Labrenzia sp. PHM005: one gene and its partners. The protein of the gene in region 2 interacts with the protein of the main gene of each other region in a pairwise test. Links are inferred from orthologs where the notes say so. Each region holds a gene or a part of one and is shown on either strand. Other genes may lie near its edges. The genes, in order: FJ695_RS18910, FJ695_RS06090 and FJ695_RS04505.

Evidence for each region.
Region 1: the proteins of FJ695_RS06090 (region 2) and FJ695_RS18910 interact in binary tests that used the Escherichia coli proteins (3 or more experiments, as listed by UniProt). The link is inferred for Labrenzia sp. PHM005 from one-to-one orthologs.
Region 3: the proteins of FJ695_RS06090 (region 2) and FJ695_RS04505 interact in binary tests that used the Escherichia coli proteins (3 or more experiments, as listed by UniProt). The link is inferred for Labrenzia sp. PHM005 from one-to-one orthologs.

Annotation. Positions count from the first base shown.
Region 1 is NZ_CP041191.1:4,182,927-4,190,237, forward strand. What follows is about bases 1,872-4,871. They hold FJ695_RS18910 (nitrogen regulation protein NR(II)), read right to left. Parts: upstream 3,942-4,871; coding sequence 2,802-3,941; downstream 1,872-2,801. Other genes in these bases: ntrC (nitrogen regulation protein NR(I)), read right to left, coding at 1,872-2,788; dusB (tRNA dihydrouridine synthase DusB), read right to left, coding at 3,938-4,871. Outside these bases: FJ695_RS18900 (PAS domain-containing sensor histidine kinase), read right to left, coding at 1-1,195; more of ntrC, read right to left, coding at 1,349-1,871; more of dusB, read right to left, coding at 4,872-4,975; FJ695_RS18920 (bifunctional 2-C-methyl-D-erythritol 4-phosphate cytidylyltransferase/2-C-methyl-D-erythritol 2,4-cyclodiphosphate synthase), read left to right, coding at 5,112-6,365; FJ695_RS18925 (CinA family protein), read left to right, coding at 6,373-6,882; FJ695_RS18930 (hypothetical protein), read left to right, coding at 7,093-7,311.
Region 2 is NZ_CP041191.1:1,343,767-1,350,938, reverse strand. Bases 2,944-5,804 are described here. They hold FJ695_RS06090 (P-II family nitrogen regulator), read right to left. Parts: upstream 4,613-5,804; coding sequence 4,274-4,612; downstream 2,944-4,273. Other genes in these bases: FJ695_RS06080 (ABC transporter substrate-binding protein), read right to left, coding at 5,649-5,804; FJ695_RS06085 (DUF924 family protein), read right to left, coding at 5,016-5,567; FJ695_RS06095 (ammonium transporter), read right to left, coding at 2,944-4,252. In the rest of the region: FJ695_RS06110 (ammonium transporter), read right to left, coding at 1-194; FJ695_RS06105 (PLP-dependent aminotransferase family protein), read right to left, coding at 401-1,786; FJ695_RS06100 (DMT family transporter), read left to right, coding at 1,907-2,767; more of FJ695_RS06095, read right to left, coding at 2,924-2,943; more of FJ695_RS06080, read right to left, coding at 5,805-6,491; FJ695_RS06075 (sulfurtransferase TusA family protein), read left to right, coding at 6,680-6,925; FJ695_RS06070 (4a-hydroxytetrahydrobiopterin dehydratase), read right to left, coding at 7,066-7,172. UniProt on the Escherichia coli protein: Involved in the regulation of nitrogen metabolism. Regulates the activity of its targets by protein-protein interaction in response to the nitrogen status of the cell.
Region 3 is NZ_CP041191.1:1,024,450-1,032,117, forward strand. Bases 2,727-6,083 are described here. They hold FJ695_RS04505 ([protein-PII] uridylyltransferase), read right to left. Parts: upstream 5,762-6,083; coding sequence 2,927-5,761; downstream 2,727-2,926. Other genes in these bases: murJ (murein biosynthesis integral membrane protein MurJ), read right to left, coding at 2,727-2,888; FJ695_RS04510 (helix-turn-helix domain-containing protein), read right to left, coding at 5,867-6,083. Outside these bases: FJ695_RS04490 (pentapeptide repeat-containing protein), read left to right, coding at 1-53; trpS (tryptophan--tRNA ligase), read right to left, coding at 126-1,205; more of murJ, read right to left, coding at 1,326-2,726; more of FJ695_RS04510, read right to left, coding at 6,084-6,238; FJ695_RS04515 (Smr/MutS family protein), read right to left, coding at 6,243-6,809; FJ695_RS04520 (murein transglycosylase A), read right to left, coding at 6,814-7,668.

The DNA of each region.
Region 1 (7,311 bases), 2.8 Mb from region 2 along the record:
CCCCGGTAGAAACACCCGATAGCACCGCTTCGTTAAACCGGCGCCGGCGGTCAATTTGCTCGTTTGCGGCGAGCAATGCATCGCGCTGGCCAACCAGCTGCCCGGTCATCTTGTTAAAAGTTTGACCAAGGTTTGCCAGGTCACCGCCTGCTTTTTCAGTCGGAACCGTGACTGAGAGATTACCGCTGGCAACCTCATCGGCGGCCGAAATCAGCGTTCTGATGGGTGAAACCAGCTGATTTGCGAAGCCAAACCCGATCCAGATAGCCGACAAGAGAAGAACCAGCGCAACGCCGAGATAAACGAGAGCAAAGGCGACTTGAACACCAAACCGGCTGTTTTCCATTTGCTGGTACTGCAGCGCGCCACTTTCGGCCAGTCCCATGTATTCCACTACGCGTGGATCGAGGCGACGCACAGCATAAAGCACAAACCCATCATAGGCGGAAAGGTTCATGACGCCGCCGACCAGATTGGATGTCCCCGGAGCAATGAGAATTGGATCGCCGGATTTCGCCTTGAACAAACTGTCTGCAGGCGGCAACGGAATTTCCGCGTTTGGGTCAAGAACAACCCGTGTAACCACTTCGCCTTTATCATTCAGGATATACGCGGCCAAAATCCCTCGAAGTGACACCTGAGTGCGGAAGAACTGGTCAAACCGCGTGGGCTCAAAGTCATAGACCGGCTTTGCCCTATCCAAATCGGTGGTCATCGCAATAAGGTCGCCGCGCAATACCCTCGCATGCTCTTGAAGATAGGCTTGCGCAACAGTCAAAGCGTTGTCGATGATCAGCCGGGTCCGATCCTCGAACCAACGGTCAAGCCCCCGATCAAGGGTGACAGCAGCCAGGATGGCCATCAAAATTGCTGGAACTGCCGCAACAACACTGAACAGTGCCACAACGCGTACATGTAGCCGCGCGGCGGCGCGGCCCCGGCGGCGCGCATGCAGAAGTTTTGCAATTTCATAACCGATCAGGGCCAGCAGAATAACCGCCCAGATCCCGTTGATCGCCATCGCCGTGACGATCACATCCAGGGTCGGATCAATCGACGTCAGCCCCATCAGAATGAAAAAGGTAACGGTGATGGAGATCAGGGCCAGGATCATGATGGCCAGACCGGCCCGCCGCCATAACTTGTTGGTGGCGCCCGATTGCGCAATGGAATGCTGAGTAGCTTCCAGTATCATTCCGCCTCTGGTGTTTGCCTGTAACTTATTGATTGGCGGTCTCTACCGCGTGATTGAGGCAAACTTACCACACAATGTTGCGAAATTACGACAAGGCAATTTCGTCCACCGAGAATTTTGACGGCGGACGAGTGTTTCTGCCTATGTGACGCCTCAACGGGTTGAGCGCATCACCTGGATATCCAAATCTCGGATTTTCTTTCGCAACGTGTTGCGGTTGACGCCCAAGAGTTCGGCCGCCTTGATCTGATTGCCCCGGGTTGCGGCCAGCGCTGCACTGATCAAGGGGTATTCCACTTCCCGCAAAATCCGGTGGTAAAGACCGGGTGGTGGCAACGCCTCGCCAAATGTGTCGAAATAACCTGACAGGTATTTCTCAACCGATCCGCCCAAATCTATCGACTCCGGAGCATCTTCCTCAAGCGGGTTGACAGTTGGTTGGCTCAGCTCATGGTCGAGCATTGCCTCACCGATAACATCCTGCGGGTAAAGCGCCGCAAGCCGGCGGACCAGATTTTCCAGTTCTCGCACGTTTCCCGGCCAGCGGTAGCGGCGCATCAGGTTCATGGCGTTCTGATCGACCTGTTTCGCCGGAAGGCCTTCTTTTTCTGCCATTGAGAAAAAGTGACGCACGAGATCTGGAATGTCTTCCACACGTTCGCGCAGCGGTGGGAGGCGGATCGGAACAACATTCAAGCGGAAATACAGATCTTCACGGAAAAGGCCCTGATTGATCAGATGCCGCAGATCCTTGTTGGTAGCTGCCACAATCCGGACATCTGTTTTGATCGGCGTACGGCCGCCAACCGTGGTGTATTCGCCTTGCTGTAGAACACGCAGCAGCCGGGTCTGCGCTTCCATTGGCATATCGCCAATCTCGTCAAGGAACAGCGTACCGCCATCAGCCTGCTCAAACCGGCCAGAACTCCGGTTCTGCGCACCGGTAAAGGCGCCCTTCTCGTGGCCAAATAGCTCCGCCTCGATCAGATCCCTTGGAATAGCGGCCATGTTAATCGCCACAAAGGGACCGTTGCGGCGCTTGCCATAATCATGGAGCGCGCGGGCGACCAGCTCCTTGCCCGTGCCTGATTCACCGTTGATCATCACGGTCAGATCGGTCTGCATCAAACGCGCGAGTACACGGTAAATCTCTTGCATGGCCGGCGACCGGCCAACCAGCGGCATGCCCTCACCGCTTTCTTCGACCTCAGCAACCGGCCGTTTTTTGGGCTCTTCAAGAGCGCGCTGGACGATGCCGGTCAGTTCTTTCAGATCGAAGGGTTTGGGCAGATATTCATAAGCACCTTTTTCGGATGCTGTAATGGCCGTCATGAAGGTGTTCTGCGCACTCATCACCAGAACCGGCAACTCGGGCCGCATCTTTTTGATGCGCGGCAGCACATCAAAAATATTCTCGTCCGGCATCACGACATCGGTGATCACCAGATCGCCGTCGCCGGAAGACACCCAACGCCACAGGGTCGACGCATTCGATGTCAAACGCACAGTATAACCGGCCCTGGACAGAGCCTGATTGAGAACAGTGCGAATGGCGGCATCATCGTCGGCAACTAAGATTGTGCCAGTCGGCATAGTCTATCAGCCCTTATGCTGGTCCGGTCCCAGGTCCGGAATCTGAAGTGTTGAACGCTGGCATCAGGATACGGAAAACGGTTTTTCCACGCTGGCTGTCGCACTCAATCACGCCGCCATGATCTCCGATGATCTTGGCAACAAGTGCAAGGCCCAACCCAGAACCGTTTGTTTTTGTTGTGATAAATGGCTCAAACAGATGCGGCAGCAAATCTTCGGGAACGCCCGGACCATTATCCTGGACGCAGAATTCTAACGGCAAGCTGACCATGTCTTCGGTTCCCGGAACCGACAAGCGGACACCTGGCCGGAAGGCAGTTGAGACCCGGATTTCGCCATCCGGATCATCACCGATCGCCTCGCTGGCATTCTTGATGAGGTTCAAGAAAACCTGGATCAATTGATCCTTGTTGGCGTAAACCGCCGGCAGCGACGGGTCGTAATTCTCCATAATCCGTTTGCCGCGGGCAAACCCGCTATCGGACAGGCGCTTCACATGGTCGAGAACGATATGGATGTTGACTGGTTCACGCTCGATCGGCCGCTCATCGGAAAAAACTTCCATCCGGTCGACCAGTTTCACGATCCGGTCTGTTTCATCCATGATCAGGCGGGTCAGAGCCCGGTCTTCATCCGGCGCAGATTGTTCCAGCAACTGGGCTGCACCGCGGATTCCTGACAAAGGGTTCTTGATCTCATGAGCAAGCATGGCCGCAAGCCCCGTAACAGTCCGGGCAGCCCCTCTAGAGGTCAGCTGGCGGTCAATCTTTTCCGCCATCGTGCGCTCCTGGAACATGAGCACAACAGCGCCAGGCCGATTGCTCACGGGAGCCGCATTGATATCAACGACTTTCGGCGCCCCAATCTTAGGCGACCCGATATCGACTTTATATTCATTCACTGGCGCGCCGCGCTCGCGCACCTGATCAATCAAAGTGAGCAACGGGCTGCCAAAAGGGATAAATTCGCTGATCGGATGCCGACGTAGGACCGAAATACTTGAGCGCATGAAAAATTCGGCCGCCATATTGGCCGATTCAATCACGCCATCTGGAGCGACAAGCAGGACCGGGTGCGGCAAGGCATCCAAAATGGTTGGGCCATCACTGGCGAGCGCTGCCTTGCGGCCTTTGGGAGAATCAAAATCCGTCAAGCTGCCGTCCGTGTGTTGCAGGAGGAAAACCAATCTGACGCGATCCGGATAACCTCATCCGGCTGGTTCGATGTCATGAGGGTCTTTTTCAAAGCTGCAGGCATGTCAGCACCGCCTTGATCGGCGGCGGTTTCCAAATACCAGCCAAGATGTTTGCGGGCTATCCGAACACCCGGCAGCACACCATAGTGAGACAGAATGGCGCCGTAGTGTTCAGCAACCAAATCTGCGAGATCAGAACCGGCCGGCGCTTCAAGACGCTCGCCGGTTTCCAGATAATGCCCGACATGACCAGGAAGCCATGGTTGGCCGTAAGCTCCGCGGCCGATCATCACCGCATCAGCGCCAGACGCGGTCAGCATCTGTTCAGCGCTTTCAAATCCGGCGCAGTCGCCATTGGATATCAAAGGAACCGAAATTTCCGATTTCACATCGGCAATCGCCCGCCAATCGGCTGTGCCCTTATAGAACTGGCAGCGGGTACGCCCATGAACTGTAATCAACTGGACGCCAGCAACCTCTGCCCGGCGCGCCAGTTCCGGCGCGTTGATGGAAGTATCATCCCAGCCAAGGCGCATTTTCAAAGTGACCGGCACATCAACGGCGGCAACTGTCGCCTCGATCAGGGTCAACGCATGATCGAGATCGCGCATCAAGGCCGATCCGGAATAGCCAGACGTCACCTTTTTGGCAGGGCAGCCCATATTGATATCAATGATATCGGCACCGAGCCCGGCGATCACCTTAGCCGCCTCGCCCATCCAGCACGCCTCGCGACCAGCCAACTGGACAACATGCAAGCCCTCATCTTGAGCCTCGGCCCGCATTTGGGTTTCAGCATCCCCTTTGACAAAGGATTCGCTGGCAACCATCTCGCTGACGACCATGCCAGCACCGAATCTTGCTGCCAGACGGCGGAACGGTAAATCGCTCACGCCAGACATCGGCGCAAGCACAGCGCGGTTCTTCAAAGTATGCCGACCAATGGTGATGGGTGTCATGCCGGGTGACGTCGCGGTTTCATAAATGCTCATTGTCTGTGCATTTTTCTTTCTGCCTATATACTAGACAATTTCAAAATGACAACAAGGGATAAATTGCGATCAGGCTTCCAAATTGGTTAAAGACGATTTCAACACCGGGCCATCGCCCGCAGGAGAAAATCTCGTTATGCCAGAAACCACCGCTGCTCTTGTTGTCGCTGCCGGACGTGGCAGCCGAATGGCGCAAGATGGCAGCGCCACCCCGAAGCAGTACCGGACAATTGCCGGTGCGCCGATCCTCTCCCATACATTGAATGCCCTTGGGAATCACCCCGGAATATCCCGTATACTCACAGTGATTCATGCGGATGACGCCGAAGCCTACCGAGATGCAACAAGCCAGCTTGAAATTGGTACGGCTGAAAAACTGTTCCCGCCGGTCATTGGCGGCAAGACACGGCAGCAATCAGTGTTCAATGGCCTCACAGCTTTAGAACCGCACGAGTTTTCTCATGTTCTGATCCATGATGCAGCCCGCCCCTTCCTCACAGGAGATGTGCTCAACCGGATCATAAAAGCCCTCCACTCTGGAAACCAAGGCGTATTGGCCGCCGTCCCCGTCGTTGACACGCTCAAACGGCAGACCAGCGGACAAGATCAATTGGAAACAGTCGACCGGAGCAATCTATTTGCCGCGCAAACCCCGCAAGCTTTCCAGCTTTCCCGGATCCTGGCAGCTCACCGGGCAGCAGCAGGCGCTGACCGCTTTGATTTCACAGACGACACCAGCCTTGCTGAGTGGCATGGTATGGTCATCACCTTAAGCGACGGCGACCCAGCCAATTTTAAAATCACAACACCAGCGGACATGATCCGCGCCGAACAACAGGCCAGCTTCTTTAAAATGACTGCAAACTTGACCCCTGCCCCCACTTTGGCCGACCTGCAGGATGTCCGCACAGGCATTGGGTATGACGTTCATGCATTTGAAGATGGCGAAGAAGTCATACTTGGCGGAATTTCCATTCCTCATGACAAAACGCTGAAGGGCCATTCGGACGCCGACGTTGTTTTGCACGCCATTACAGATGCAACACTTGGCGCTATTGGGGACGGTGATATTGGCCAGCACTTCCCACCAAGTGATCCGAAGTGGAAAGGCGCAGCCTCCGACCAGTTTCAGATTGACGCCGTCCGGCGCGTTCGTGACCTCGGCGGCCGGATCGCTCATATCGATGTGACCGTCGTGTGCGAAGCCCCTAAGATTGGGCCGCATAGGGAGGCAATGCGTAAATCTATTGCCGAAATATGCGGCTTAAGCTTCGCTCGGGTATCGGTCAAAGCGACTACATCGGAAAAACTCGGCTTCACAGGACGCAAAGAGGGCATTGCCGCCCTTGCAAGCGTGACTGTCCGCCTACCCTTAAACGAGGATGAATGAGACCTTCATGACCGATGCATCACTGACCAAGCTTGAGGATCTCTCCCCGCTGGCCATTAAAGTTCTGGACGCGCTCAACGCGCGCAAAAAAATGGTGGCTACCGCGGAATCTTGTACCGGTGGCTTAATTGCCGGGGCCTTGACCGAGATTCCAGGCTCCTCTGCAGTGGTAGACCGGGGCTTCGTTACTTATTCAAACGAAGCAAAAACAGAAATGCTCGGTGTCCCGGCGGACCTCATCGCAAAGGTTGGTGCGGTTAGCAAGGACGTTGCCATAGCCATGGCAGAAGGAGCTTTAAAAAGCTCCGGCGCTGATATTGCCGTTTCTGTGACCGGCATTGCAGGTCCGGGTGGTGGCAGCGATGAAAAACCAGTCGGAACGGTCCATATTGCAGTTGCACAAAAAGGCCAGCCTACGACCCACCTTCATTGCTGGTTTGCAGACCGAGGACGCCAATCGATCCGGCTTGAGACCGTCCAAACAGCGCTGACAGCAATACTTGATGCTTTAAATTAAATTATTGACAAATAATCGGATTTTCTTTTCCCGGTTCGGCAACACAAGCAATTCCGGGTGGTTCCACGCTGTCGCCAACAATACAAATCAAACTCACATAAAACAGTGTCGCTCGCACTAACCTCTGATTTACGTTGAGCAAGAAAGGCGCTGTACGGCAATTTTTGTCGTGTGTAGGTTGCAGCGGAATAAATCGAAGAAAAGCTGGCCATGACGATCCGCTACGCCGTATTGGCGGTAACAACTTTCCTGTTCCCACTCGCCGCCCAAGCTGGAGCAATTCCTTTGCCGGGTGACTTCTATTTTATTTCCCGGGATCAGTACGGCACATTTGTTGGCAGCCACAAGTTATACCTGGAACATGCCAAAGGGCTAAAACATGTGCAGTATTGTAATCGCGACTATTTTGTCCGCGCCAACTCTGTAGCG
Region 2 (7,172 bases):
AAGGTGAAGCCGACGAAGAAATAGGTAACGGTCGAGATTGCAAAGTCGACCAGGATTTTCACCAGGGCATTGACCTGGTTTTTGTGCCGGACAGTTCCGACTTCGAGGAAGGCAAACCCGCCATGCATGGCGAAAACGAGAATGGCTCCGACGAGAACAAAAAAGACGTCCCCGCCAACGGATGGCGTATCCATATATGACCCCCAATTAGGCAAACAGCCCTTTGTTTGTGCTTTTCGGGATCCACTGCATTCAAAATGGATGCCAATTGAGCAATTGCCAAGAAAAACATCAGCTTCTCGCCATTTTTCAGGGCAATTAGCGTCAACAGGACTTTCTAAACGTTGTTTTACGAGCGAAAATCATAGGCACTTGCACGTTTTTTATGCAATCAGTGCCATTAGACTTCGAGCATCGTTCTTCTTAAAGTCTCATAGATCGCGTCGTCACTCATTTGACTGACGTTGAACCGCATAAACCTGTCCATCCCTTGAGACACGCTGAATACATTTCCCGGCGCAAGTACGATTTTGTTTGTTAGCGCCCTTTGCGCGAAACCAGCGGCGCTGACCCCTTCTGGCAATAGACACCAGAGGTAAAAACCGCCGCGCGGCATCAGCCAAGGTGCGATACCGAGCAGACCCAGCTTTTCCGAGACCTGAAGACGGCTTCGGGCCAGGCGGATGCGCAAGGCCTCCAAGTGCTTGCGGTAACTGCCATCACTGAGCGCCGCGAACACAATATGCGCGGCCAAGGGACTGGGTCCGCCAAAGTTGGTTGCGATCTGGAGATCAATCAGGACCTCAACCCAATCCGGGCGGGCAGCAATGTAACCGCAGCGGACTGACGCTGAAAGCGTCTTGGAAAAACTGCCAATCCGGATAACCTGGTTCAATCCATCCAGGCTTGCAAGCCGGGGTGACGGATCCGGCTCAAACGCACTGAAGATATCGTCTTCAACGATGATCAACCCATGCGTTGCCGCGACTTTCAGAATTCTATGTGCGATTTGCGGAGTTAAGGCCGCACCTGTCGGATTGTGCAGGGCGGAGTTGGTCAGATAGAGGCGTGGTTTCACCTGAGCAACGGTTCGCTCAAATTGCGGCATGTCCGGCCCTGAATGGGTCATTGGCACACCAACCGCTGCAACCTGGTGAGCCCGCAAAATAGCTTGAAAATTGAAATAACAGGGATCGTCAACCAGAACGGCATCCCCAGGCTTCAACAACAAACGGCAAATGAGATCAATTGCCTGTGTGCCACAAGAGGTCAGCAGTATCTGATCAGTGTCAGCAGGAAGACCTTCGTCTGCAAATTGCCGCGCCAAGAGCCTGCGTAAATCTGAGAACCCGCGCGTGTCACCGTAGTCGGACAATAGCGCATCATCGCCACGTGCCAGACCGCGCAGAGCGCGGCGCAGCGGTGCGACCGGCATCCAATCGGCCGGCAACCAACCACAACCTGGCTTGGCAAACGCTGAATCAGCATCGAGTGACTGGCGGGAAACCCAAAAAGGGTCGACGTTACGATCCAACTTCGGCTCTACCTTTGAAACCGAAAATGGCTGCGCAACGTCCGATACATAGAACCCGGCCCCCCGGCGGGCAAAAATCACGCCTTCCGCCGCCAGCCGGTCATAAGCCTCAACAACGGTTGATGGCGAGACCTGCATCGATCCCGCAAACGCCCGGATCGAAGGCAATTTTTCTCCGGCAACCAATGCCCGGCTCGCGATTTGACTGCGAATTGCCTCCATTACCGAGCCGGTTCGCGCCCCAACGCTCATTTTGCTCTCCCAATTGTACGGCTTCAATGAACAATACAGTTCTCGACAACTGTATTGATTTGTATCTGGTTCCTTCGAAGTCCGCCATCTAGAAAACATGGTTTAAAGAAAGGATGTTTCATGAACCGGACAGCGGCAGGGTGGGGCAGCGGACTGCTTGGCGTCATCATCTTCAGTGGATCTTTGCCAGCAACACGGGTTGCCGTCTCCAGTTTTGATCCGCTGTTTCTGACTTCGGCACGTGCAGCAGGCGCAGCATTGCTCGGATTATGCCTGTTGCTGATCTTAAAACAGCCCCTTCCAGGACGCCGGGACCTCAAATCCCTGTTCCTTGTCGCGTTGGGAGTTGTCGTTGGCTTTCCGTTACTTACAGCGATGGCCCTGCAACATATTACGTCGGCCCATTCGATTGTATTTATTGGTTTACTGCCGTTTGTGACGGCCATTTTTGGAGCCGTTCGGGCTGGCGAACGGCCGAAGTCTCTGTTTTGGCTATTTTCGTTCACCGGCAGCCTGGCTGTCGCGGCATATTCACTATCACTTAGTACCGGGATCTCGCTGAAGGGAGATTTATATATGGTTGCCGCGATTGTTTTGTGCGGTCTTGGGTATGCAGAAGGCGCAACCCTGTCGCGGCACCTTGGCGGCTGGCAAGTCATTTCCTGGGCGCTCATTCTCTCAATGCCCGTCACGGTCCCGCTCACACTCATGTCTTTGCCGGAAAGCTGGGTTGGCATTCCGGCGGCTGCATGGGCCAGCCTGGGTTATGTTACTGTATTTTCGATGCTGATAGGTTTTGTATTCTGGTACCGCGGACTGGCAATCGGCGGAATTGCGGGCGTTAGCCAGCTGCAACTTTTACAGCCGTTTTTTGGATTGCTGCTGGCCAGTCTGCTGCTGCATGAGCCGGTGGCTCTCACCATGATAGGTGTAACAACGCTCGTTATCTTCTGCGTTGCCGGGGCAAAGCGTTTTGCCTAGGCCGCGTGGCGCAGGCATCGACCAAATGCGGCTCCGCACATTGTACGTCACAGATGGAATGGGGATAAAAAAGCCCCGGGGAATAAACCCCGGGGTTCCAAGTTTGCGGTCCGAGCCAATAGACCGCCTGGGAGATATCTTTGGCCGGCGCCTGCCTTAGAGGCGCTGGGAACCGGTTCCGAATTCCGGGTAGGCTTCGACGCCAACTTCGACCTTGTCGAGACCCAGAGCTTCTTCTTCGTCGGATACCCGGATGCCGACAGCGGCTTTCAGGGCGTACCAGACGATGCCGGAGATCACGAAGGTGAAGACACCGTATGCGACGATACCGATGATCTGCGTGACGTAAGAGGTGTCACCGTTGGACAGCGGTACGATCAGCGTGCCCCAGATACCTGCAATCAGGTGAACCGGGATGGCGCCAACAACGTCGTCGATTTTCAGCTTGTCGAGCAGCGGAACTGTGAAGACCACAATTACGCCACCGATGGCACCGATGAAGACGGCCTGCCAGATGCTTGGAGCCAGCGGCTCAGCAGTGATGGAGACAAGACCTGCGAGCGCACCGTTGAGCGCCATGGTCACGTCGACCTTCTTGTAGAGAACCTGGGTCAGGACAACGACCGCGACCACACCGGCAGCTGCTGCCATGTTGGTGTTTGCGAAGATGCGGGAGATGTCTGTCACGTCGCTGATGGTGCCCATTGCGAGCTGGGATGCACCATTGAAGCCGAACCAGCCGAGCCACAGGATGAAGGTACCGAGCGTTGCCAGCGGCATGGAAGAGCCCGGCATCGGGTGCACAACACCGTCAGAACCGTATTTGCCTTTACGGGCACCCAGGATCAGCGCACCAGCAAGAGCTGCCCAGCCGCCAACGGAGTGAACGAGCGTAGAGCCAGCGAAATCGGAGAAGCCCATTTCGGAGAGCCAGCCAGCACCCCACTGCCAGGAACCTGCGATCGGGTAAATGAAGCCTGTCAGAACAACGGTAAAGCCAAGGAACGGCCACAGCTTGATCCGCTCAGCGAGAGTTCCGGAGACGATCGACGCCGCAGTTGCCACAAACACCATCTGGAAGAACCAGTCAGACGCGGTTGAGTACCCGGTATCGAGTGCATCGCCACCGACCGGGTCGAAGGAATACGGGCCGAAGGACCCCATGAAACCGCCGTCAACGCCGGTGTACATCAGGTTGTATCCGGTGATCCAGAACATCAGACCCGCGATGGAGTAGAGAGTGATGTTCTTCAGACACTGCATGGAGACGTTCTTGGAGCGGACAAGGCCTGCTTCCAGCATTGCAAAGCCGGCAGCCATCCACATGACCAGGAACCCGCCCATCAGGAACAGGAGAGTGTTGAAGATATAAGCGACTTCCGGAGAGACGGCCGGCGCAGCTTCTGCATCCTGGGCCAGTACCGGCAAAGCGCTGAGGCTCAGAAGAGCCAGGGACGCCGCGCCCTTAGCGACTAGTTTTTTCATGGTTACGTTTCCTTACCTAAATCACAGAGCTTCGGCGTCGGTTTCGCCGGTGCGGATGCGAACGACCTGGTCGATCGAATAGACGAAGATCTTGCCGTCGCCGATCTGACCGGTTTTGGCTGCCCCGGAGATCATTTCGACAACCTTGTCGACAGATCCGGCATCAACAGCGACTTCGATTTTCAGTTTCGGCAAAAAGCTGACCGCGTATTCAGTGCCGCGGTAGATCTCGGTGTGGCCCTTTTGGCGGCCATAGCCTTTGACTTCCGTGACCGTCAGCCCCTGGATGCCGATGCCGGTCAAGGCATCGCGCACTTCGTCGAGCTTGAACGGCTTGATGATGGCCATCACTATTTTCATTGCTCGTTCCATTCCCCTCTGTAGCGCCCCTTCCCGGCGAAGAAGCTCAGCTACCGGTTCGTTCGTGTCCTTGATCCCCTCTGGAAGGGTTCGGATCTTTCTTGCGCCAGGCGACCGGCGCACGAACCAGTGTCGCCCCTTTCTTTTCAAGGACCGTGCCAACTTCGGATTCTTTACTGAGGAATGGCAGAATTCTGCGCGTTCGAAACCTGAAACGCCGTTTATTGGTCCAGCCTGAACAATTGGACTGATCGATTTCCAGGCATGGAATTCGCCCAAAAAATAGCCAGCCAACATTAAGGTGATTAAAAAGTATGCAAATATTTTGTGCGCCGCAAACACGCATAAAAAAACGGCAGCACACTAAGTGCTGCCGCTCTAAACCTGACCGATGGGCTGCCTGTTAGGCTGAAAAACCGCCATTTTCCAGAAACGCAATTTCCGCCTCGGTCGATTGACGGCCCAGAACCTTGTTGCGGTGCGGAAACCGACCGAATCGGCGGATCACATCCATATGAATGAGCGCATAATGATAATAGCTCATATCGCCCAGCGCTTTACAAAGGTCGACGGACAGCTCCTGGTCTGCCATATCCTCCGAATGCTCAAACGGCAGATAGAAAAACACCCTGGCTTCTTTGGGAAATGCCCGGTCAAATCCTCTCTCAACCGCAGCCCTGGCGATTTCGACAGCTTTTGAATCAGCCTCGAAAGCCCGTCCAGACCCTCTGAAAACATTGCGAGTGCACTGATCGAGCAGCAGGATTACGGCAAGGGCACCGTCGGGCGTTTCCGTCCAGCTGTCGAGGTCGCCGCGCTGTGCGGCCTCGATTGCCGGCAGAAACATGTCCCGGCAGTGCGCATCGAATTTATCGTCCTTGGCGAACCATTTGGACGCCCCCGCCTCCCACCAGAAGTCGAGAACATCTATTGAAGACGGCAGCTCAGTAGTCATGATCAAACATTCCAAAACCATATTAGGGAGTGACAACGCGGAAACGCGCCTTTGATGCAGAACCTACAATCGAAAAACCTGTTAGTCAGCAGAAACCATTTCCGGCTCAGTGATTGCAACTGCATCGCAGGCAATCTCTTGCCAAAGCCCAACATGGTGATTGAAGCGCTGTTCCCAAAACCCCTCCTCGCGCAGGTTCTTCATTTCCTCTTGGACTGCAGCAACAAGTTCTGGATCAGTCCCTTTGCTGAATACGGCCCAGAGCGGCTTGGCGAGCTCTTTGATGTAAACGACCGGCTGCAACTGAGTGCCGTCATGCCCGCGCGCGCAAACCGTTCCCTTTGACAGGAAGCCGGTCAACGGCAAAAGATCAATCCGGCCGAGGTACAACATATCAATGCCCTGCTGGTAGCTGGTCATATGTACCAGCGTCGAGGCATCCCGCACGCCCAACTCCTGAAAATAGCTGTGCTGGCTGCTGCCCCTTTGCACCCCGATGCGGTAGTCTTGTTTCAAAAGATCCTTCAAACCTGCGGTTTGAATGGGTGGCTGCCTCTTCAATTGATAGAGATACTGGCCGTAGGGAGAGACTTCACCCAACCAAATGAATTTGTCTTCCCGCTCGGGTGTTCGGGACAAGGAGAAAAACAGGGTATTGGGCTGCGTTTCAGCCATGAGCATGGCCCGCTTCCACGGCAGGAATTCAAAAGCCTCAACGTGTACAGGACGGCCGTCATTATTGACCCGCTTAAGAGCCTCAAGCAAAAAATCGGCGACATAGCCTGCCGGCTCATTATCCTTGGCAAACTGCAGTGGCGCGAAACTCTGCGTAACGAGCGTAAGACCAACGGGGTCAGAATGAGCCTTGCCCGGCAGAACCGCTAAAGCACACAAAAGACAAAGAGCAATGCAAAGGTTCCTCATGAGAGCCTTCCCTTTGGTAATTTTGCCCATAAGTAAATTGCCCAAGCCTTTAAGAAGGCTTAAGTGGAGAAACGCCCGAACGCTGAGCGTCTAGAAAACGGAACATGCACACTAGAAATTCAGGAATCCCTGCAATTTTTCCAGTCGTCGTTGACTGTTTATGTTTGAGAGAAATGCCTGTTTGAAAAATGGACACTAAGGTGACACGTAATCTGCTCGATCTGATGGGCCTCAAATGCCCGCTTCCGGTCCTCAAGACCAAAAAAGCGCTCTCAAAACTCAGCCCCGGTGAAGAACTGACGATTTTGACCACAGATCCGATGGCCGAAATCGACATCCCCCATTTCTGCCAGGAACATGGGCACACTTTGATCGAAGCGGCCCGCACAGAAACCGGTCACCGGTTCCACTTGCAAAAAGTTTCGGAGAAATAGATTCGACTGGCACCGATTGAACAACATCCCAATGTTCCTGAGGTAGCTTTTCGTATCAACCGGCTTACGAACCAATCAGATCAAACAGGCCTATTGAGGTCGCTCGAAAAAGCATTCGCAAACTATGACGCTGGATTACTTCAATTGAACCCGCCAGAGATGACATCGATTTTTCGGGCCAATTCCATATCCAGCTGACTGAGGCCGCCTACGTCATGGGTCGCCAGCACGATGTCAACTGTCCGAT
Region 3 (7,668 bases), 320 kb from region 2 along the record:
ATGAAACCACCAAGCTGCCTTACGGCATCACACTGGAAGCGTGTTCCTACTGATCCTGTCTAAAGTCTAGATAAAAAGGCCGGGCTCCTGTTTTGGAGCCCGGCCTTTTTCATTGCGTATCTTATTCAGCGGACGTCGAGAAAACCGATGATTTTCCGAACGTCCTTCAAGACCGGCTCGGCAATCGCAGACGCGTTTTCTGCGCCCTCTTTCAAAACCTGATCGATCTGTGCCGGATCGCTGGTCAGGCGGCGCATTTCATCAGTCATTGGAGCCAGTTTGGCAACTGCAAGGTCGGAAAGAGCCGGTTTGAAGGCGGAGAACTGCTGACCGCCAAACTCTTTCAGAACCTCTTCTTTGCCTGTTCCATTCAGAGCCGCATAAATGCCAACCAGATTGTCGGCTTCCGGGCGTCCTTCCAGACCGCCGGTTTCGCTCGGCAATGCGTCCGGATCGGTTTTGGCCTTCTTGATCTTCTTGGCGATGGCATCCGCATCGTCTTTCAGATTAATGCGCGACAGGTCCGACGGATCGGACTTGGACATTTTTTTTGTGCCATCCCGCAAAGACATGATCCGGGTCGCCGGGCCGGCAATCATCGGCTCAGTGATCGGGAAGTACAATTCGTCCGGCAATTCCGGCGACGGCGTCGGGTTCGGAATACCGATGCCAAGATCTTTAATCCGATCCCCAAAGTCATGATTGAACTTCGTGGCGATGTCGCGCGTCAGTTCCAGATGCTGTTTCTGATCGTCACCAACCGGAACATGGGTGGCCCGGTAGGCCAGAATGTCAGCGGCCATCAGGTTTGGATAGGCGAACAGACCAACAGACGCGTTTTCCCGGTTCTTGCCAGCCTTTTCTTTGAACTGTGTCATCCGGCTGAGCCAGCCCATGCGGGCGACGCAGTTGAAAATCCAGGCAAGCTCCATGTGCTCGCGAACCTGCGACTGGTTGAAGATGATCGATTTTTTCGGATCAATCCCTGCGGCTATATAGGCAGCGGTCACTTCGCGAGTGGCACTGGCCAGCTCGTCCGGATCCGGAAATCCGGCTGTGATCGCATGCGAATCCACGACACAGAAAATCGCCGGCATCTGGTCCTGCAGCGGAACCCAGCGCGAAACGGCGCCAAGGTAGTTGCCAAGGTGGAGATTGCCAGTCGGCTGAACGCCTGAAAAGACACGGGGCTGGAACGCCGTCATTTTTGTTCCCTTATTGGTGCGGCCGGTTGGAAGGGCGCTGTGAGTGTTTGGGCGCGACGGGTTTAGGCCCGACTGTGCATTGATGCAAGCGAAGAAGAGTGAATGTGTTGCGTTTGCGTCTTAGGTGTTGCGCCGCTTCAACGATTTAGCGAGGCCAATCAGATCGCTGCCGCCACTTACCTGGGCAAAGAGCGCGAACGTTAGAATCCCGGTTAGAACGAGAAGCCCGAGACTGACAACACGCAACAGAAGCCAGCCGTTGCTCAGGTATGGCGCCAGGATGTCAGCTGCAAAATGGATGACGACGCCCATTAAAAGGCTTGCCAGTAACACTAGAGCCAGCTTTTTCAGAACTGTGACATCCGGGGCAAAGTGACCCCGTTTCCATAATACGATGATCAGCAGCCCCGTGTTCACCCAGCCGGCTAGCGTGGTGGCGAGCGCGATGCCGACGTGTTGCAGATAGGGAAAGAAGGCGACCGACAACAAAACATTCACAATCATGCCGACGGCCGCGAATTTCATGGGGGTCTTGGTGTCTTCGCGAGCGAAATACCCAGGTGAAAACACTTTGTTGAGCACAAAGGCGGGCAGCCCGATCGAGAACGCCATCAGGGCCGCTGCTGTTCCCTCAACAGCAGTTTCATCGAACCGGACCCGCTGGAAGAGAACCGAGACGATCTCGTGGGGAATGACCGCCAGCGCAACAGCAGCAGGCAAGGTCAGCACCAAGGAAAACTCTAAGGACCGGTTGAGAGTTTTTTGATAGGCAGTCGTTTCACCAGATCGGAGTTGCCGGGTCAGGCTCGGAAGAAGAACGACACCAATGGCTATGCCGATCACACCGAGGGGCAGCTGATAAAGCCGGTCGGCATAATAAAGCAGCGCATTGGCGCCTTCCTGTAACGACGCGATAATCTGGCCAACAGCGATGTTGATCTGGGTGACACCTCCGGCAACAACGCCTGGAATGCCAAGGGCGAGCAGGCGTTTGGCCGATTTGGTGTAGCGGGGCCGGTAAACTGGAATTTTAAAACCAAGGCGCTTCAGATCAATGACGACAACAGTGAGCTGAACAATCCCACCCACTGTGATGCCAATTGTGAGGATTACGCCGAGTGTCGTGCTGTCCTCGACACCAAAATAAAGAACTCCTCCAAGCACCAGCCCCATCACGACATTCAGCATCACAGGGGCGAAGGCCGCTGCTGCAAAACGCTGATAAGTGTTCAAAATGCCGCCGATAAAGGCGAGCAAAGACATGAAGATCAGATAAGGAAAGGCGATCCGGGACATCAAAACCGTCAGATCGAATTTCTCCGGATCCGACGCGAACCCCGGTGCCAATCCCCACACAACAAATGGCATAAAGATTTGAGCCAGCGCCGTGAGGGCCAAAAGGCAGAATAGAAGTGCAGCGCCGATTTCCCCGGCAAAACGGCGGGCGCCCTCTTCACCTTCCTCTTCGACGGTCCGTCCGAAGAGCGGAATGAACGCGGAGTTGAAAGCCCCTTCGGCAAAAAGCCGGCGGAACAAATTGGGCAAACGGAACGCCACAACAAAGGCGTCGGCGACTGGTCCGGCACCGACTGCAGCAGCCAAGAGCACATCGCGGACAAAACCAAGGACGCGGCTCATCAAAGTGGCCCCGCCGACTGTCGCAAAATTTCGAACCAGGTTCATGCCTGCAAGGCTCCAGGGTGTTCAGATCTTGGCGGGATTTAAGATGCTTGTCGGCGGAGTTTGCGCGCAACGGGCGCTGCCGGATCCAGCTCGACAACACCGTCCACAGCTGCGCATAGCCGTTCGCGGATGATTTCCTGGCGGCCAATATTGGCGATTTTCTGACCCGTCAGATCAGTCACATAAAACACATCGACAACCTTTTCGCCGAATGTCGAAATATGAGCTGAGCCGATGTTGAGATTGAGCGTCGCGATCGAACGGGTGAGGTCATAGAGAAGACCTGGGCGATCCAGACCGGAAATCTCAAGAACCGTATAATCATCTGATAGCGTGTTGTTGAGCAAAACTTCGCTGGCAACCTTGAAGGCTCTCATCCGGCCTTTTACGGAGCTCTTCTTGGCCACGGGCTCCGGTATACGTTCCTCACCCCGCAAGGTTTTTTCAATCAATCCGGCTATGCGCTCACCGCGGCGCCGTTCATCCTCATCATCTGGCAACTCGCGGCCGATGAAAATCGTATCGAGAGCAAACCCGTCGGTGGTGGTGTCGATCTGGGCATCGACAATGTTGGCACCTGTCGAGTAACAGGCCCCGGCAATCACCGACAGAAGACGCGGGTGGTCCGGCGCCATGATCGTCAGTTCGGTAACGCCCTCAAAAGACCGTGGGGTCACATTGAACGACAGTTGTTCGCCCTTTTGATCGGCCTCGTGCAGCAATTCGGCATGCGCAACAAGCCGGTCATGTTCGGTTCGCAGCCAATAGGCTGGATAGTGGCGTTTGAGGTAGCTTTTCCGGCTTTTTTCCGGCCAGTGATCCAGTTTGGCGACCAGTTCTTCCTTGGCCTGTTCAATGGCCTGGCCATGGGACATTTTTGAATGACCGCCGGTTAAATGCGGCTCAGCGGCATAATAGAGCGTGCGCAACAATTGGCCTTTCCAGCCATTGAAGACGCCGGGTCCGACGGCTCGGATGTCGGCCACGGTTAGGATCAGCAGCAGTTTCAACCGCTCGTGAGACTGCACGGTATTGGCAAAGTCCTGGATCGCCTTGCGGTCGGACAAATCGCGAGACTGTGCAATCGTGCTCATGTCGAGATGGTGTTCAATCAGCCAGGCAACAGTTTCGGTTTCCGCACTGTTCAGGCCGAAGCGCGGGCACAGCTTGCGCGCCACTTTGGCTCCAGCGATGGAGTGATCTTCCGGCCTGCCTTTGGCAATGTCATGCAAGAACATCGTCACATAAAGCAGCTTGCGGTTCTGCAAAGAGCGGATCAACTCGGTCGAGAGGGGGTGATCTTCGCCGGAATCGCCACGCTCAATTTCAGACAGGACGCCAATTGAGCGGATCAAATGCTCATCCACTGTGTAGTGGTGATACATGTTGAACTGCATCATTGCGACAACCTTGCCGAATTCGGGCACAAACCGGCCAAGTACGCCGGTTTCGTTCATCTTGCGCAAGATCTTTTCCGGTGTGTTGCGCGAGGTGAGCACCGACAGGAACAAGCGGTTGGCTTCCGGGTCGTTGCGCAGATCGTTGTTGACCAGCTTAAGCGAATGCCGGATGAGCCGTGTCAGGCGTGGATGCATCTTGTAGTCGTGTTTGTCCGCCAGCTGGAACACACGCAGGATGTTGACGGGGTCTTTCTCGAAAATCGTATCGGCAGTGACGCTCAGCCGGTTGTTTTCTACGGTGAAACCCGATGCGCCTTTGACCGGCTTTGGCGCATGTTCCGAGCGGCCAACCCTCAGGCGGCGCATGATGCCTGAAAATCCACGTCCACGCGGATCTTTAACATGCTCGTCTTCCAAGGCCGCGCACAGGATCCGGGTCAGATCCCCAACTTCCTTAGCGACCAGGAAGTAGTGCTTCATGAAGCGTTCGACATCCTTCATACCCGGATGCTGGGTATAGCCAAGCCGAACCGCGATCTCCCGCTGGACATCAAAGGACAGCCGTTCTTCCGGGCGGTTGGTCAAGAAATGCAGGTGACAGCGCACGGCCCAGAGGAAATCCTCTGCCATTTTGAAACGGGATTTTTCGGCCCGGTTCAAGACACCGATCTTCACCAATTCAGACTGGCTGGAAACCTGGTAGTGGTATTTGGCGATCCAAAAGAGGGTGTTGAGATCGCGTAGGCCTCCCTTGCCTTCCTTGATGTTTGGTTCAACCAGATACCGCGACGTTCCCTGGCGCTGATGGCGCTCGTCCCGTTCTTTCAGTTTGGCCGCAATGAACTCAGAGCTGGTGCCCTCGACCACTTCCTTGTCATAGCGTTTGATCAGTTCATCAAAGAGCGGCTTGTCACCCCAGATGTAGCGAGCTTCCAGAATGGCGGTCCGGATCGTCATATCCGACTTTGACAAGCGGATACATTCATCGATGTTGCGGGTCGCGTGGCCGACTTTGAAACCGAGGTCCCAGAGCATGTAGAGGATATACTCAACAACCTGTTCGCCCCAGGGGGTTTGTTTGTAAGGCAGCACAAACAGAAGATCGATGTCTGAACCCGGCGCCAGCGTGCCGCGGCCATATCCGCCGACCGCCACCACGGACATGCGTTCCGCCGCAGACGGGTTTGTAATCCGATAAACATGATAGAGGGCGAAATCATAAATCACCCGGATCAACTCATCCTGGATGTGGGATAGGCGCCGGGCACACAAAAGTCCGCCACCGTCTTCTCCAAGCCGCTCTTCGGCAATCTTCCGGCTGTCCTTGACGACGGACTTCAGTTCACTGAGCACTGCCATGCGCACCTTTGAATCGGACCCATCCCCGTCTGTGGCTGCGGTGAGAGCGGTCAACCGGTTTCTAAGGCCGTCCGCATCAATCAATCCGGCGAGAGCGTCTTGAGTGGATTTCATACCGGTCAAAGTCTTTCGTTCAGTGAGGCAATTCGGCCATGCTGCGGGTTATAAAGCGCCGATCATAAGGACATGTAAACTCTTACAGGCATGGATAGCCATGCTTCAAATGTCATCTTTTACCGCCGCAACGCGCAATTGATGCAAAAGCGCGTTCAGAGATTCATCGGACAATCCGCCGATTTTTAAGGCAAGCTGATTGGCCAATTCCGTGGCCTTTGGGCTCATCCCGGCAGTATCGATGGTAATTCTCGGGTCAGACAGTTCGGCCAGCCGCTGGATCTCTTCCGCTTCGTCCCAAATCACGTTGAAATAGGCAATAATCCGTTGAACCAAAAACCAGGTCGGTTTACCGCGTTTGCCGTGTTCTAAAGCGGACAGATAAGCGCTCGACACGGAGAGAGCCGCAGCCATTTCCTTTAAGGAAACGCCTCGTTTGGTTCGAAGTTCGCGGATTTTGGCTCCAAGAGGTGTCACGTTTTCACCGCCGTTTTCTTATCCGCACATACAGCGCACCCGAACCGCCGTGGCGCACATGAGCTTCTTCATACCCAGCAACAAGGTGGCGCACATCCGGCATCGCCAGCCATTGCGGCACCATTCTGCGCAAAACACCGCGTTCGTCCATATAGGCATAACCCGGACCGCCGCCCTTGCCAGTGATCACAAGGATCAATTTGTGACCGCGGGCCTGGGCTTCATACAAAAAACCGCGCAAGCGGTCATGAGCCCTGTTTTGGGTCAGGCCATGAAGGTCAATGCGGGCATCGATCTGTTTGACCCCACGCACCAGTTTTTTCCGGTATCGGTATTCGAGCTGATGCAGCGGCGGCGGAGCTTTCGGCTTGAGCGGCTCCGGTGGATGAATGGCGGTTGCCGTCTTAATGCTCTTTCCAGTCTCCTGAGGCGCATCATCAACTGTGTGGAGCAGGTCTTCCATTTGCGCCTTGGCCCGCTCAGCATCTAGCGGTGTTGTTGTCCGGGTGACTTTGCCCCAGAGGTCCCGATCTTCGGGTGAGAGAACACCTTTTTTGCCGCGCTTGCTCATTTGGTCAGTCCGCCCGGCCTTTAAGCGATGCGGCAGCCGATTTGGGTACCAACACCGTAAAGACGGCTTTGTGACGGATTTCTCCGGCGATCCGGCCTGCAGCCTCACCTGAACCGATAAAGACATCGCCACGGCCGTGGCCTTTGATCGCTGAGCCTGTGTCATCGGCAAGCATCAGGCGCTGAAATGACAGGTCAGGTGCGTCCGGATCCTCAAAACCAGCACTGACGAAAACCGGCATTCCATATGGCAGTGAACTGTCGTCAATCGCGAGGCTGCGACCAGGGACAAGCGGTAGGCTGGCGGCGCCAATGGGGCCAAGGTCTGGGCCGGTTTCCGTGACCTCCCGGAAAAAGATGTACGACCGGTTTTCCTTGAACAGAGCGTCGCGTTTATCTGGATTCTCTTCCAGCCAGTGCCGCAGGCCCGACATCGTAAAGTCTTCCGGTGTGCCTTCGCCTCTTTGGACGAGAAGCTTGGCAATCCCGGAATAAGGATGGCCGGTTTTACCGGCATAGCCGACCCGCATGGTGCTGCCGTCCGTCAGTTTGAGCCGGGCCGACCCTTGAACGTGGATGAAATAAGCATCAATGGGGTTTAGCCAGACCAATTCCAGGGCTTCATCGACCAGAGCGCCGTCCATGATGGCCGCCCGGTCCGGCATTTCGTTCAATGTTCCTTCAAACAAACGGCCATGGCTGAGATGTTTGGGCCAGCCTTTGGGCTGTTCTTTCTCTGGCACATGAACCAAGCCATCCGGCTTTTGAAGCAGCGGAACGGAAAATCGGCCAGTCTTTTCCCGGGATGCAGAAACTTCCGGTTCGAAGTATCCGGTGACAAAGCCATTTTGGCGGATTTG